One region of the Halobacillus seohaensis genome, then DNA from elsewhere that is predicted to be linked to it. Evidence: riboswitches for the same ligand, from Rfam matches in the RefSeq annotation. Region 1 holds a riboswitch; the other holds the start of a gene.

Region 1 (7,715 bases):
AACTTTCACAGTATGATTGCCTCGATCAAGCTCATCCAAATTATAGTATTCTCCATACAGACGATTAAGTTTTTCACCATCAATACAAATATGGGCGTGGCCTTCATTCACATTCGTTGGCTTTTCACCGGCCTTTTCTGGAGCAAATTGGAAGTTAGTCAGTTCTACTTGTAATAACCAGCTTCCTGATGGATCCTCCTTCACCGACTAACAATTTGTCCAGCACGATCCGTTTGCATAATAACACTATGCCACTGTAAGATTTGGTGAAAAACAATCCCGTCCATAGCCCCTAAGAAGCCAAACCCTAATGTAAAACTCCCAATAGTAATTAGTTTTTTTCTCATAGGATTACTCATACTAATCTTCCTTTCATCCAACCATCTATGAACAATTATATCCAAACTCTAGTAGTACTAACCTTTCAATGCTTTCAAAAGTTTACTAGATATCTGAAGCATCAATCTTTATTCCGAGTAATATAATCCGTATAATGGGTTATATATGAGAAGGAGGTTTCCATATGAGTATTCCAAAACCACTTGTGCAATTAAATCAAACATTTATCGTTGTCACTGTTTTAATGGGCATTTTTATTAACGATTTGATTCTGTTTTTTCCATTTTTTATAGGTGCATATACATTACAGACAAGGCAAAATCCTGTCATTTTATTCGGTAAACGATTTTTGAAAAAACCACTTGACCGATATACTCCTAAAGATCACGAACAACAACTTTTCAACCAATGGATTGCTACGATTTGCTTAGGTCTTTCGATCATCTTTTTCTTCACAGGTTGGTCGGAACTGCTTGGCTATGTATTTAGTATCATGGTCGTTGCTTCCGCTAGTATGGCTCTTACAGGCTTTTGCATTGGCTGTGTGATTCGCTATCGATATATGATGTGGAAACACAAACGTGTGCATTCCTAAAAAAAGAAGCAACAGCCTCCAAAGTTCCTGTGACAGAAGCTTTTTGGGCTGTTGCTTTTTTAGGTTGAAAAGTCGTTGGCTAAATTCTACACCCTAACAGTTTGTGAAACATAAGCAGTGCTGACCATTATTTGCGCTTAAATTTACTTCCTTTGCTGCGTTTCTTTAATCTTTCCCGTTTGCTTCTCACTTTTTCTTTCTGTATTGCCGTTGTTTTGTGATCGGGAATGATCTTAGCAATCTCATTATTCTCAATCGTCACTTCAAACCAATCATGTGTCTTACTGCCTTCAGGAAGTTGATCTTTTGTAAGAATAAATTCCTTTCCCACTTCTTCCACGAGCAATACACCATATTGATTCTCTTCAATTCGATCTAAAACAGCCTTCATGAATTACCCTCCTACACAAGCAATACCTTGTGCTTTAATATCATCAATCCGAGCAGGACCAATTCCGCTTATATCTGTTAAATCATCTATCGAATTGAATGGTCGTAAATCAATAAGGTCCTCGGCTCTTGCTGGACCAATTTGCGTGATTTCCTGAACTTTTTCAACTGAAGCGCTGTTAATATCAATGCAGGCTCCTGACGCTTCTTCTCGTTCAGGTTCAGAATCTGTTTCTTGAGATGAATCTTTTTCATTTGATGAGCTGGACGGGGTAATGGTACCATCTTCCCTCGTCGCAATTTGATAGCTTTCTCCGTTGGTCGTTACTTCAATCGTGCCATGGACGTCTGTTCCATACAGGTCAATACCAGCATCCTGGACGCGGTTAACAACTTCGGCATTCGGGTGGCCGTACTGGTTATCTGCCCCAGCGCTATAGATGGCGACTTCCGGATTTACACGTTCAAGAAAAGCTGAGCTCGTAGATGTGGAAGAACCGTGGTGACCTAGCTGGAGGATTTCCGTATCTAGATTGGTTTCTCCATTAATCATCTGAGACTCGTCTCCCGTTTCCGCATCTCCCGTAAAAATAAAATCTACTTCTCCGTAGGACATTTTTAATGAAATCGATTCCTGATTTGTTTGCCCCGTTACTGCCTCTGGATACAGCACATCAACTTCTAAAGCACCAATGTCAAAAGTATCTCCTGCACGAGGTTCTTCAAGCTCCGCTCCAGATACTTCAATCATATCCATGACACGAGCATAGGTGTCCGATGTGCTTTCGTTACCTGACATCCAAACTTCATCGACATTAAACTGTTTAATGACCTGATCGAGTTGGCCAATATGATCAGCATCCGGATGGGTTCCCACAGCAATATCAATTTGATCAATGTCCTGACTATCTAGATAGTTAACTACATTATCACTATTCCAATCCCCCGCATCCACTAATATATGAAACGGCTGCCCGTTGTCCTGGAATTCTAGTAGCGTAGCATCTGCTTGCCCTACGTTAATATAATGGGCAGTAAGTTCAGAAGTAAGCTCTGTTTCTTCCGTCTGTTCCTCCTCTGAACTAGCCGATTGATCGTCTACATCCTCTTCATTTTCTATTGACTCCTCTTTGGCTTCCAGCTCAGCATCGCCATCTGAGTCACTAGAATTTGTGGAGTTCTCCGCTTGTTTCTCCGTCTCTACTTGTTCTGTTTGCTCTTCCTGTTGCGCTTGTTCGTCAGTTGATCCTGGAGAACCCTCTCCACATCCTCCTGATAGCACAATAGCTACAACGCTGAAAAATACTAAAAATGGATGTTTGAACATACCGCACCTCCTATTTCATCTATTTTATCATAGGAAAAGTGGGATTTTCGCGGGGGATGTAGGATGAATTTTTCAAAATCTAATGGTACAAACATAAAAAAGTATTTGGCATATACTATAAAGAAAGGAGGTCATTATATGGAGTGGGAAAAGAAAAGTAGAAAAAGAGTAGCAGAAGATATACTAGATTCATTTTCTCAACGATGTTGTGTTCGCAGAAAACCTAAACGAAAACATCATCATCATCACTGTGGTGGCTGTCGTCGTCATAAACACCATTGTTATGATTGATCGTCTGGTAGAAATGCTGATTAAATCCCGCGAGTCTATCGGGGGATTCTTATTTTTCTCTTTGCTATTTTGATTTTGCGAGCGATTATCAAAAAAACACCACCTCCTGCATAACACAACAGGAGATGGCAACTAACTTATTACGCTTTTGTTTTATACGATGTAATATGGGGTTGTAAAGATTTATCTGTTCCAAATAAAAAGTGTTTTTCCATATTTGGAGAATACGTCGAGTTAACAGTAGTCCGTCCAACCGTTTCAGCCACTTCACGCAACATGCTTGGCGAAGCACCACAGCATAACCCTAAGAAGTTTACACCGATATCATGTGATGCTTTTGCCCATTCTGCCAATTCATAGCGATTGCAATATAAGGGATCAAGGGCTGTAGGGAATGTCGTCTCTGTCGGTAAATTACAGGAACACCCTCCATCTGGCAAGTTAAAGAATGTTGGATGCTCTTCAGATGTACGATAAGGAATAGGTAAGGCTCCTACATATCCATCGACCTCAGCACGAATTTTTTCAATGTATGGTTGCATTGTCGCAGGCCCACGGAAACAGTTCATACCTACGACTAATGCACCTTGTTCTTGTAAAAGTCGACAGGCCTCTTCGACCGTATATCCATCTCTCAATACATTTTCACCCATCATTCCAAAAGTAATGACAGCAGGCAAATCATGCTTTTGAATTTCTTCTAAGGCAATTTTTGCTTCTTCATAATAGTAGTAGGTTTCCCCGTTTATAAAATCAACACCTTCTTCTTTACACCATCCCACCATTTCAGCAAACATATTGCGTACGCTTTTAACTGCTTCAGGGTCGTCTGGATTAAACAAGTTCGTATTTGATATATTGCCAGCTACCAACGCCTCTTCCTCAGGATGCTCTTGGGCGACTTCTTTTGCCAAACGAATGGCCTGTCGATTCAAAGGCTCCAGAAGATCTTCCTTTCCAATAATACGCATTTTCTCACGATGTGCGTTATACGTAAAAGCTAAAACAACGTCCGATCCGGCGAGCATATAATCACGGTACGTCTGTTTTAATGCTTGAGGATTATCGAGCGCAACTTCAGGTACGAAGGAGCCAGCTTGTAAGTAACCCCTCCGCTCTAATTCAAATAGGTATCCTTCCCCACAAATCACCGGTCCATCTTGTAAACGTTGTTCCAAACTTCTTTTCATTGCCTAACACCCTCTCCTAGTTTATTCACATATAAAAAGATCCCCATTCGATAAGAAGGGGGATCCGTAAGTACGTTATCCTCTTCTTATCTTCCAGATCATTGACCTGTAGGAATTGGCACCATCTTCAAGTGATTACTTGAAAGGTTGCCGGGCATCAAAGGGCCTAATCCCTCCGCCTCTCTAAATAAGAGTGATTTCATATGTAATTATCTACGCATTATAGCGAATTTTCAAATGGAAAGTCAACCTTTTTTCGAATAATTCTGAAATATGAAATCATATACTTGTCAAAAGGGGGACAAACCGTGACGCATTCCTTTTCAACTTTAAAAACGATCAAGTTTATCATCGCTTTTGTGTTTATTACTTCTGGGATTATGAAACTCATCAATGCTGACCTAGCTGATTTCTTCGTCAGTCTCGGCCTGCCTTATCCGCTAGAAGTCATGTATATAGTCGCTTGGGCAGAAATTGGCTGTGGCATTTTACTATTACTAAATAAGTACATTCGGCAAGCCACATTAGCTCTGCTTCTTATTATAATTGCAGCTATCCTGCTTACTAAAATTCCTGCCTTACATGATGGGTTAATTCCGGCTTTATTTAATGCCAGATTAGACATTGTCATACTCGCATTGCTTATTGTTCTATATAGACAAAGGGGGGTTAGCCATTAAAGAAAAAAAGTGCAAGTCTCCGTTTATTAAACATGCTCGTCTACAAAAAAAGGTAAGGTTGTTCGACTACGAACGGCAGATCCTATGCCAACACCGAACGATCTTGCAGCGCTTCAGAAACCACCCTACAAGACAGGCGTACTACTAGTCATCGTTTATCTTTCAATTCATTTAAGTTTTTTTCAGGCGAAAAAAACCACCTCAAGTACGATGGATACAGTCCGTTTGAGGTGGTTTCTTCATTATAAATTTTCAAAAAATAAACGTAACACATCAGCACCGCCAATGGCTGTTCCTAGAGAACTACCAAGGTTTGCTAAAACAATGATTAGTAGGATACGAGTTACTTTGTTGTTCCAAAATCCTTTGAGACTTGAAACATCTTCAGAAAGCGTTTCAAAATCTTTAACATTTGGACGTCGGAAGTAAGCTTGGACAAACCCTGCAAACCACCCGGCCGCAATCAGCGGATTCAAAGAAGTGATTGGGGCGGCAATAAATGCCGTCAGAATGGCTAGTGGATGGCCTAAAGCCACAGCTGTTCCTATTGCTGAGAACGACCCATTCCATAAAACCCAGCTGATTGTCTGCTGAGTTCCTGCAGCTGGATTCGTATAGAATGTATAGGCAATGATGGAAATAATCAACACGGGAATGGACCAGCCAATCAACTTAGGAACCTTGGACTTTGAAGGCTTTTTATTCAGTTTCTCTAAGTCATGTTCCTTATGTATCTCCTCTTTAATTCCAGGAACGTGAGCAGCACCTAACACGGCAACAATTTTGTTACCAGGAGCTTCTTTAATTTTTTGAGATAAGTACTGGTCTCTTTCATCAATTAAAGGCTTCTTCAGTCTCGGAAAGCTTTTCGTAAAATCCTGAAGCATAGCATCCAGCATATCTTTAGATTTGAGTTTCTCTAGCTCCTCTTCCGACATTTTCTCGTTACTGAAAATACTGAAGATAATTTGCATAAGAAGTTTTGCTTTTCCCTTAAATCCAAGATTACCCCAGATTCGTGCAAAGGTGATTTGAATATTACGATCTGCCAGAACAAGCGTTGCACCTGTGTCATTAGCTGATTCAATACCTTGGATCATTTCTTGCCCTGGTTTAATTCCCATCTGTTTCGCCATTCGCTTTTGAAATGAGGATATTACCATATTCATTAAAAGCAATGTCGCTTTTTTTTGCTTGATGACTTTAAAAATATCGGTTTCCTGCCATTTATTACCGTCTTTAATTGACTGGTATCGTTGTTCATCCAATTCTACACATACAGCGTCCGGCTGTTCAAATTCAATTACTTCTTTTACTTGTTCTGCACTCTTTCTAGATACGTGGGCTGTCCCTATTAGGATCAACTCTTTATTATCTAGATGAATTCTTGTGATATTCTCATCATTGATAGACATAAGGACCTTCCTTTTTTGAACGTTCTTTAAAAAACTACCTCTCTCCATATTAAACTACAATCGAGCAAATGAGAATTATTTTTGTTTGTTTTCCTCATCACACTTCCTCACCAATTGTAAAACAACGTTATTCTTTCCAAAAATTTGGGCAAGCTATCACTACAAGAAAAACTTGTGAACATTATGTGTCTTTTTAAAGAATTTTTTGTTACAATGAATACAATAAAAGTATGCGCTTACAAACTAAATTTAATTGTCCGATAAAGGAGTTGTTTTAAATGGGGATCATAATGATTTTTCTAATGCTTTCAACCGTTACACCTTTTCTCTTTATGAAATTGAGAAAAATGCCGTTGGCTATTGTTCAGTCCGCTTTACTTGTCGGTATGTGGATCTACTATTTTGAGGCGGTTTTCAACGTGGCACCTGCTACATTTTCTCCATTATGGGTTATTTTCTATGGAGGTTTAATTGTTTCCCAAGCCGCTTGGATCATGTTTATCATTTACGTTGTAAACACACAAGACAAGTATCAAAAAAGTTATCAATAAAACAATAACAGGTAAAAATCTCAGTTCACTGAACTGAGATTTTTTAAATGTATTTTCAATTGCTTATTCAACTAAAGCCCCAGATTGTGGAATACTCAGATTCGAGACATTCTGGTGGTTTCCGTTAACAAGGATGGCGTTAGAAGGTCCGGGAAATCACTCGCTTTCCGTGGGCATGAGGTGAGCTTCCTCAGGCTACGCCTTGCGGGATCTCACCGATCATGTTCATCCCACAGGAGTCTTGCGATTTCCCGGACCTTCTTGCTTTTATGAGGAGAACGGAAGCATCAGATGTGGTGATTCAAGTGAAAAGCACTCCCTATGAGTGAGAATTGTGCTAGAAGGTGCTTTCTTGCATATCGCTTAAAGCCTCGGATTATTCAATAAAGGAATGGCGGTTCCGTTGCTTTTCATCGGAGCATGGGGGATGGGAAACCACTCGCTTTCCACTGGGAAGACGGCAAGCCTCCTCGCTCTAAAGCTGAGGCCACTGAAAAAGTGAATTTAATAAGAGAATTAACTCAACCAACAACTATATACGCGAGTGATTTCTTCTTTAACACCAACATGTTGACTGTGATTCTCTGCCTGTGTTAAATGTAAACACTTTTTCAGTAACCTCCTAAAGCTCTGCGGGGTCTCGCCAGTCTATCCTTTCCCGCAGGAGTCTCATGGTTTCCCATCCCCCATGACTATGAAGAGTGGAACGGAACCCTTTTTATGAAAATTGGGGTGTTGTGTGAATATTGCCATTGAAATGATCTACTTATGCCATGAAATTGATCCACTTCTGCCATTAATAGATCCTGTACTATTGATCTGTACTATAAATTCAGAAACGGTTTTCACAAGGAGAGATGGTGATGGTAGGCATACATACCGGGTAAGCTCCTTCTCTTCATATAAACAGGCTATCACACCCGATTTTTAACTTATC
Region 2 (7,715 bases), on a different contig from region 1:
AGCGATGTTCTTCTCGTTCTGCTAAAAGGTAAACTTTATTCATATCTACTGTTGTTCGGTAACTATCCCAGATTCCAAATAGATAAACTGGTATATATGCTAAAAGCCACCTAGTATCTAATATATCTTTAGCCATATCTATTTCACCTTGAAATGAATAAACCATGGATAAATTAACATTCGCATTGAGATTAACAATAACTTCCCAGATAAATAAAACAAAACCACGAAGATATTTAGACAATAGTAAATGTCCAAATCCGGGAAATGCTGCACTCCACCAAGCTATGATATAGGGATTTCTTAAATGGAGTTGTGTAGTCCCCAAAGTAGTAACATGGGCTGTGTAGCGTCTAGCAGTATTATCATTCGTGTAGTTGTCCATCCATTGAAACCACCTTGCAAAAGAGCTTTATTTTACAATTAGTTTTTCTTTTGCTGGATTTTTTATACATTTATCATCTCAACACGCTAGTTAGGATTTTTTTCAAACAATTCATTCCTGTTTTTTGTGATAATCAAAAGGGATCAAGGCTCTGAAAGTAAGGGGTAATTAGATGAAAAAAATATTTCGTTAAACTTAATTTTGCATATTGAATGTCTTTTGTATTTCACTAATGGAGGTGATAGCTGCACAGTGGATAGTGCTTATTGTGCTATCGAAAAGAGGAGTTGAAGAGAAAATGTTAAAATAAATGTAGCGAAGGGGGGATATTTAATGGTTAACCGTGCTTTGAACATTATTGTTACAGAGTATGATGAAAACTGGAATGAACTGTACAAAAAGGAAGCACTAAAAATACGAGAAATATTCAATGATGAACTTGTTGAAATTTATCATATAGGTAGTACAGCAGTACCCAACTTAAAAGCTAAGCCAATCATCGATATCATGCCAGTAGTTAATAATGTTGAAAAAGTTGATGATTTTAATGAAAAAATGATTGAAATAGGCTATGAGCCACTTGGGGAGTTAGGAATTATAGGAAGAAGGTATTTTAGAAAAGGTGGAGAGAACAGGACACACCAAATTCATTTTTTTCAAAATGATAATAACTTTGAAATAGAACGTCATCTTGCAGTCCGTGACTACCTGAAATCGCATAGTGAAGATATGATTGAATATGGGAAATTAAAAGAAAGACTTTCTAAACAGTTCCCCAAAGACATCGAACGATATAGTGAGGGTAAAAATGATTTTGTACAAGATCTGGAACGAAAAGCGATTGAATGGAAACGTGAAAAATAATAGGTGAATAATTTTAAATTTTCTTCTTCAACAAGCGGTTACGGTAGTTTTAATTCAACTCGAGGACATCTCGAAATCAAGTCTTCCGGTAAAGGGGCGATTGTTCAATATGGACGATCTCTTTTCTCCTATTCAGATTGTTAAGATAAAGATAGATGGTATCAAAAAATATGATAGTCTCAAAGGGTAAAATAGAGGTGGTAAAGGTGTTAAGTTATTTTAGGTTCTTCTTATTTATGATTGCCGGTTTTTCATTATGGCAGGTATTGTTCTCATCATTAAACCCTGTAGAGATAATTGGTTTCTCTTTTTTTGCAACTTTTTTCAAATGGTTGTATGAGGTGACTTGGGAAAGAAAAGCAGATGGTACTGATTAATCTTGAAAACAAACCTTTAGCTAAAGAGGGCAATGCTCAATAGAGAACTCTCCTATATTACATAAGTATTGAGTATATGAAGGATTATATCGTGCCATGAGAAATCAAAATCACTTTTGAATGATATAATTGGAGAACAATGTATCAAAAGAAAGGGAGGATGTATCATGACCAAACATAAGATCTATACAATGAGTGTCTCAAGTGTCTATCCTCATTATGTTACGAAGGCAGAGAAAAAAGGGCGTACGAAAGCAGAAGTCGATGAAATCATCCGTTGGTTGACAGGGTATAGCCAGGAAGAGTTAGAAGCGCAACTGGAAAAGCAGACAAACTTTGAGGCCTTCTTTGAAGAAGCTTCCCAACTGAATCCTTCACGTACTTTGATTAAAGGTGTGGTCTGCGGTGTCAGAGTGGAAGACATCGAAGAACCAACTATGCAGGAAATTCGCTATTTGGATAAGCTGATTGATGAATTAGCAAAGGGAAAAGCGATGGAGAAGATTTTGCGAAAATAATAATAAAAAACGAAGAAACACTGCTTCCATTTATAAAATATAAATGAATCGGTGTTTTTTGTTAAAATTAAAAATTCAGGCTAATAACTAGTACAGTAATCTGACTCTTGGGCTAGGTTTAATTCAGCAGAAGAGTTCAGGTTGGGAAGAAGTACTATTTTGTATGATATCCAACCTACTATTAAGAAAGTCAGTGATTATCCTTTTTAAACAGTACATAGAGGTTGTGAAGTTAGGAGTATTTTTTTGAAGAGGCATGTTTTCTTGTTCATTGTAATGATTGTGATTTTAATTGGTTGCAGTAATGGCTCAACAAGTGGCTTTGTTGAATACGAAAAAACAAAATTGAATGATGCTCTTAAAGAGTTGTCTTTCACCCCTGAAATTCCTAAGGTTCTTCCTTATAATCCTTCTAAAACAGAAGTGGATGTGGAAAGCATATCTGAGGACAAAAAAACTTTTTATTTGTTACCTTTATAAGCAAAGATAATGGTAAGACTACTTTTAGTGCTACTAAGATACAAAATGCATTTGATTTTACTGAAGAAAGTGTAAAGATAAATGAAAACCTTGAGGGAAGATATGGTGAGAGAGTGGACGAAAACTCAAAGATATTAAAATGGGGAAAAGATAAGATTTACTACGAATTAATTACTTATGAAGATAGCGTTTCTAAAGATGAATTAGTCAAAGTTGCTGATAGTTTTTACTTAACTGAATGACTATTATATTAATACTAGCTCATAGGTATTGGATGCTGCGAAAACTGATATTATCTCTTCCAGAATAGTGGAGCGAATCCTAAACATAAGGGGTTCGCCTCCTTTATTTTTGTTTTGGGGCAGTTGCTTGTTTCTAACCCGGGATCAATAAGTGAATGTTTTGTTTATATATCTCGTCCATCTCAAAGTATACTGTACAACTGGCGAGACATGGTTTGTTTCAACGTAATAACTATAAGTGTCGTATCATTTTCCACAGATTTTCCACATTTATTGAAAAGGCAAGACCTACTATTATTACATTCCTTTTATGACAGTCTACAAACGGATTATTGAGGACATTATAATGCTTCAGTGTACATAATTGGTGTGTTTACAGCCAATAGGCAGATGTTACAATAGCTACATTATGAATAAGAAAGGGGAATGACATTGAATAAAAAATGGTTATTAAGTTTATCACTAGCCTTTCTTTTATCTGTAACCGTTGCATGCAATGATACAGATGAATCGGCTGAAGACAATAATGAGGAAACTGAAACGCAAGAAGAGGAAAGCGAAGGTAGTGAAGGAAGTGAAGGAAACACAGAACAGCCTGAAATGCCTGAGCCGGACTTAGAAGGCATTCCTGAAGTTGTTGCTGAAGTAAACGGTGAAGAAATAGCGGCAGAAGAGTTTAAGACAACGTATGAAGGACAGTTTCAGCAAATGGCTATGCAGTCACAGATGACTGGGGAAGAGGTTGACCAGGATCAGTTAAAGAAACAGATTGCTGATAGTATGGTTGGTCAGGAGCTTCTTATCCAAGAAGCAACCAGCCGTGATATTGAGGTTTCAGAAGAAGAAATTGATGAAACACTAACGGGATTAGCTGAGGAAAATGGGGTAGAATCCAAGGATAAATTCTTGACTGCTCTGGAAGAACAAGGCATGGGGAAAGAAGAAGTCATGTCTCAGGTTGAAATGCAAGTGAAACTAGATCAGGTTATTGCTAGTGAAGCTGGAGATATCGAGCCAACGGAAGAAGAATTAGAAAAAGCTTATGAACAGGTGAAAGCCCAGCAAGAGCAAATGAGTGAGGGAAATGGTGAAAGCGCAGAAATCCCATCTTTTGAAGAAGCAAAACCAGATCTCGTTAAACAAGTGAAGCGTAAAAAAGAAGGAGAAGCAACTCAAAAGCTAGTTGAAAAACTTCGTGCAGATGCAGACGTTACAGTTAACTTATAATACTTTTAAAGCCAGATCCAAAATGGGATTCTGGCTTTTTTAGTCTTACAGGATTCAAGCACGAGAATATTTTTATGGTTCTATAGTAGGGAAACTTATCCATGAAGTAACCGTTAAAGTGGATGAACAACCAATACATTAAGGCTTCCAACTTAGAGAGAACTAGTAACGGTTTCGTTTATACTAATAAAGGGAAGGGCGCATCCAGAGGTAGTGTAATCTCTACATCATACAGATCATCCTTATTATGATTCCGTCGTTAGGAGCAGAGAAAAGGATCAAAGAGAACGAGCAGCCATTGATGGAGGGAGAATATAGACGAGTTCATTTTTATATTGAGTTGATACAAAAATTAATTCAAACAAAGAAGTTTTTGAGAGGAGAAATAGCATGAAAACACCCAAGATCACCGTCGTGGGTAGCATTAATATGGATCTACTCACTACCATTTCGCGCATTCCTAACAATGGGGAAACGAATTTTGGCGAAGCGTTCACGATGAAACCTGGAGGGAAAGGAGCTAATCAAGCTGTTGCTGCCACACGTTTAGGAGGAGATGTTTCTTTTATTGGTAAAGTTGGAAATGATGCGATTGGTAAGGAACTTCTTGAGCTTTTGAAGAAGGAGAATATTCAGACGAGCACGGTTGGGGTTTCTGAGAGCCGAGCGACAGGAGTTGCAAATATTTTATTAAACGATCATGATAATCGGATTATGGTGGTTTCTGGTGCTAATGAAGAAGTTACGGTGGAGTTTGTTGAGTCGTTTAAAGATACGCTGCGCCAGAGTGATGTTGTGTTAAGTCAATTGGAAGTGCCTAAAGAGACGGTGGAATGGTGTGCTTCCTTTTGTAAGGACCATGGGATTCCGTTTATTTTAAATCCAGCTCCTGCAATTGATTTACCTCAGGAGGCGTGGGCTGATTGTACATACATTACTCCAAATGAAGAGGAAGCAGAGAAGCTTTTTCTCGAAAATAACTATAAGGATCAGTTGATTACAACATTAGGACCACGAGGGGCAAGCTACAATGATAAGATTATCCCTAGCGTTTTTGTGGAAGTAGTTGATACAACAGGAGCAGGTGATACGTTTAATGGAGCATTGGCTTTTTATTTGGGGGCTGAATACTCTGTGGAAAAAGCGATAGCTTATGCAAATGTGGCAGCATCTTTTACTGTGGAAAGTGTGGGGGCACAAGTTGGGATGCCATCTGCGGATCAGGTGGAAAGCAGACGAACATTTTGATATAAAAAAGGACCCAAATCACAGACGTTCGCGGATAAAGACCAATCCGTAAAGGGATTAAGTCTAGGTCTTTCGTTTTTATAGAAAAATTGATACGATATTAGGTATACGACATTTAAATAGTAGCAGATTTCTTATCAAGAGAGGTCGAGGGTATGGCCCTGGGACGCCTCAGCAACCTGTATGTAAACAAGGTGCTAATTCCGACAAGCGGTGAGCTTGAAAGATAAGAAGAGGACCGTTCTTACATACGAGAGTCTCTTCTTATCAGAAGGGGCTTTTTTTAATGTCGATTTTTATAAAAGGAGAGGGTTCATATGGTACACACTAAACGAGCTCCATTTAAAGGGGACCATGTCGGAAGTTTTCTCCGACCTGAGAGAATTAAACAAGCACGTCTTCAAAAGGAAAAAGGGAAAATTTCTGCCGTAGAACTACGGAATATTGAAGATGAAGAAATTATTAATCTAGTAGAAAAGCAAAAACAAGCAGGCCTTCAGTCGATCACAGATGGTGATTTACGTCGCGCTTGGTGGCATTTTGATTTTCTAGAAGGTTTAGTTGGTGTAGAAGGATTTGAAGCTGACCAAGGTATTCAATTTAATGGTGTGGAGACGAAAGCTCATTCTGTTCGTGTTGTCGATAAGGTTGATTTTAATGATCACCCGATGCTTGAGGATTATAAATTTCTCCATTCAGTAGTTGGGGATGATCATGTTGCAAAGTTTACGATTCCTAGTCCAAACATGCTTTTCTTTAGAGGGGATGTTGACAAAGAAGTCTACCCAGAGGAAGAGGTATTATTGAAGGATTTGACGCAAGCTTATAAAAAAGCAATTCAAGCGTTTTACGATGCTGGTTGTCGTTACTTACAGCTGGATGACACATCATGGGCCGTGTTTTTTTCCGAAAAGGGATTGAAAATGATAGAGGAACGTGGGCAAATGCCTGATCAATTGCGCCGTTTATTTGTCCAAGCGATTAATGAATCGATTGCGGATCGTCCAGAGGATATGACGATAACGATGCACATTTGTCGAGGCAATTTCCGCTCTACATATACTTCTTCAGGGGGGTATGATGCGGTGTCTGAAACGCTATTCAACGAGCTGAAAGTCGATGGCCTATTCCTCGAGTATGATGATGAACGTTCTGGTGGACTCGAACCGCTTCGTCACGTGAAACGAAGTGATTTAAAAGTCGTGCTTGGCTTGGTTACATCGAAGTTCCCAGAGCTTGAAAATAAAGAGAATATTAAAGCTCGTATCGCGGAAGCAGCAGAATATCTTCCTGAAGAACAACTTTGCCTAAGCCCACAGTGTGGCTTTGCGTCAACGGAAGAAGGAAATATTTTAACAGAAGAAGAACAGTGGGCAAAAATCCGTCATGTGGTGGAGATTGCTGAGGAAGTGTGGAACTAGAACTTTGTGGGGAGTTAATCGAGGCTCCCCCTTCTTTATATGTATCCCTGCTTTCATCTTGATTCGCGATAAAGTCATATTTTGCGGAAATACGAACATTAATACTTTCCATTCAAACTGCTTTTTGACACTTATGTGACCAAAATGCAGTTTTTTTATTGGCTGGAGGTTATCTTCCTAAAGAGTATAGGAAATAAGGCCGATATAAATAGAAACGAGATTTTTTATTCTTATTGGAGGTATTATATGTTCCAGCTTTTTGCAACAAAAACAAAATCAACTACCCTCGTGTTAGATACTTCCTTCCAGGGGAAAATCGAACTAGAAAATGGTTCGGAACTTGAAAAGCAATTTAAAATGATTGGACTAACCAAACATGATTTATCCATATTAAAAGCTTTACAACCATTGGTAACTGAAAATATTGAACCCATTGTGAACCAATTTTATAAAAACCTCGAGCATCAAGATTCATTGATGGATATTATTAATGACAATAGCTCGGTTGAACGACTAAAGAAAACACTAACGATACATATTCAAGAAATGTTTAATGGTGTGATTGATACTCGTTTTATAGGAAAGAGGAAAAAAATTGCAGAAGTACACGTTCACATCGGATTACAACCGAAATGGTATATGTGTGCTTTCCAGGACTTGCTATTGTCACTTTTAGATATCCTGAAGAAGGAAATAATCGACGTGGAAGAATACAGTCAGGCGATCCGTGCTACTACGAAAATACTAAACTTGGAACAACAAATTGTCCTCGATTTATTTGAACAGGAGAACGTGAGAATTCGTGAGGAAGAAGCTGAGAAAAAGAATAATGCCTATCGTAAAATTGATGAAATGTCTGAGGAGTTAGCCGCTATATCTCAGCAGGCGAGTGCCTCTACTGAACAGCTAACCGAGCAAACCGATAAAATTCTCACAGACTCGAAAAAGGGGAC

The links. Region 1 has a riboswitch for S-adenosylmethionine ahead of ACFQIC_RS18220 (homocysteine S-methyltransferase family protein). Riboswitches for the same ligand answer to the same signal wherever they lie in the genome.
Region 2: linked by a shared signal. The riboswitch ahead of ACFQIC_RS03790 (5-methyltetrahydropteroyltriglutamate--homocysteine S-methyltransferase) and the one ahead of ACFQIC_RS18220 (homocysteine S-methyltransferase family protein) in region 1 are both predicted to bind S-adenosylmethionine.

Annotation. Positions count from the first base shown of each region.
Region 1 is NZ_JBHSZV010000053.1:3,878-11,592, forward strand. Features, by position in the region: gene ACFQIC_RS18190 (hypothetical protein) at 1-204, opposite strand, end outside; gene ACFQIC_RS18195 (DUF2243 domain-containing protein) at 201-347, opposite strand; gene ACFQIC_RS18200 (DUF4395 domain-containing protein) at 524-934, shown strand; gene ACFQIC_RS18205 (DUF3006 domain-containing protein) at 1,062-1,325, opposite strand; gene ACFQIC_RS18210 (MBL fold metallo-hydrolase) at 1,329-2,651, opposite strand; gene ACFQIC_RS18215 (hypothetical protein) at 2,790-2,942, shown strand; gene ACFQIC_RS18220 (homocysteine S-methyltransferase family protein) at 3,083-4,132, opposite strand; SAM riboswitch class I at 4,216-4,326, opposite strand; gene ACFQIC_RS18225 (DoxX family protein) at 4,441-4,812, shown strand; gene ACFQIC_RS18230 (TraB/GumN family protein) at 5,055-6,227, opposite strand; gene ACFQIC_RS18235 (hypothetical protein) at 6,506-6,778, shown strand.
Region 2 is NZ_JBHSZV010000010.1:131,398-139,112, reverse strand. Features, by position in the region: gene ACFQIC_RS03820 (hypothetical protein) at 1-385, opposite strand, end outside; gene ACFQIC_RS03815 (GrpB family protein) at 719-1,249, shown strand; gene ACFQIC_RS03810 (DUF2200 domain-containing protein) at 1,794-2,144, shown strand; gene ACFQIC_RS03805 (hypothetical protein) at 2,421-2,624, shown strand; gene ACFQIC_RS03800 (SurA N-terminal domain-containing protein) at 3,293-4,093, shown strand; gene rbsK (ribokinase) at 4,484-5,341, shown strand; SAM riboswitch class I at 5,473-5,574, shown strand; gene ACFQIC_RS03790 (5-methyltetrahydropteroyltriglutamate--homocysteine S-methyltransferase) at 5,659-6,762, shown strand; gene ACFQIC_RS03785 (protoglobin domain-containing protein) at 7,009-7,715, shown strand, end outside.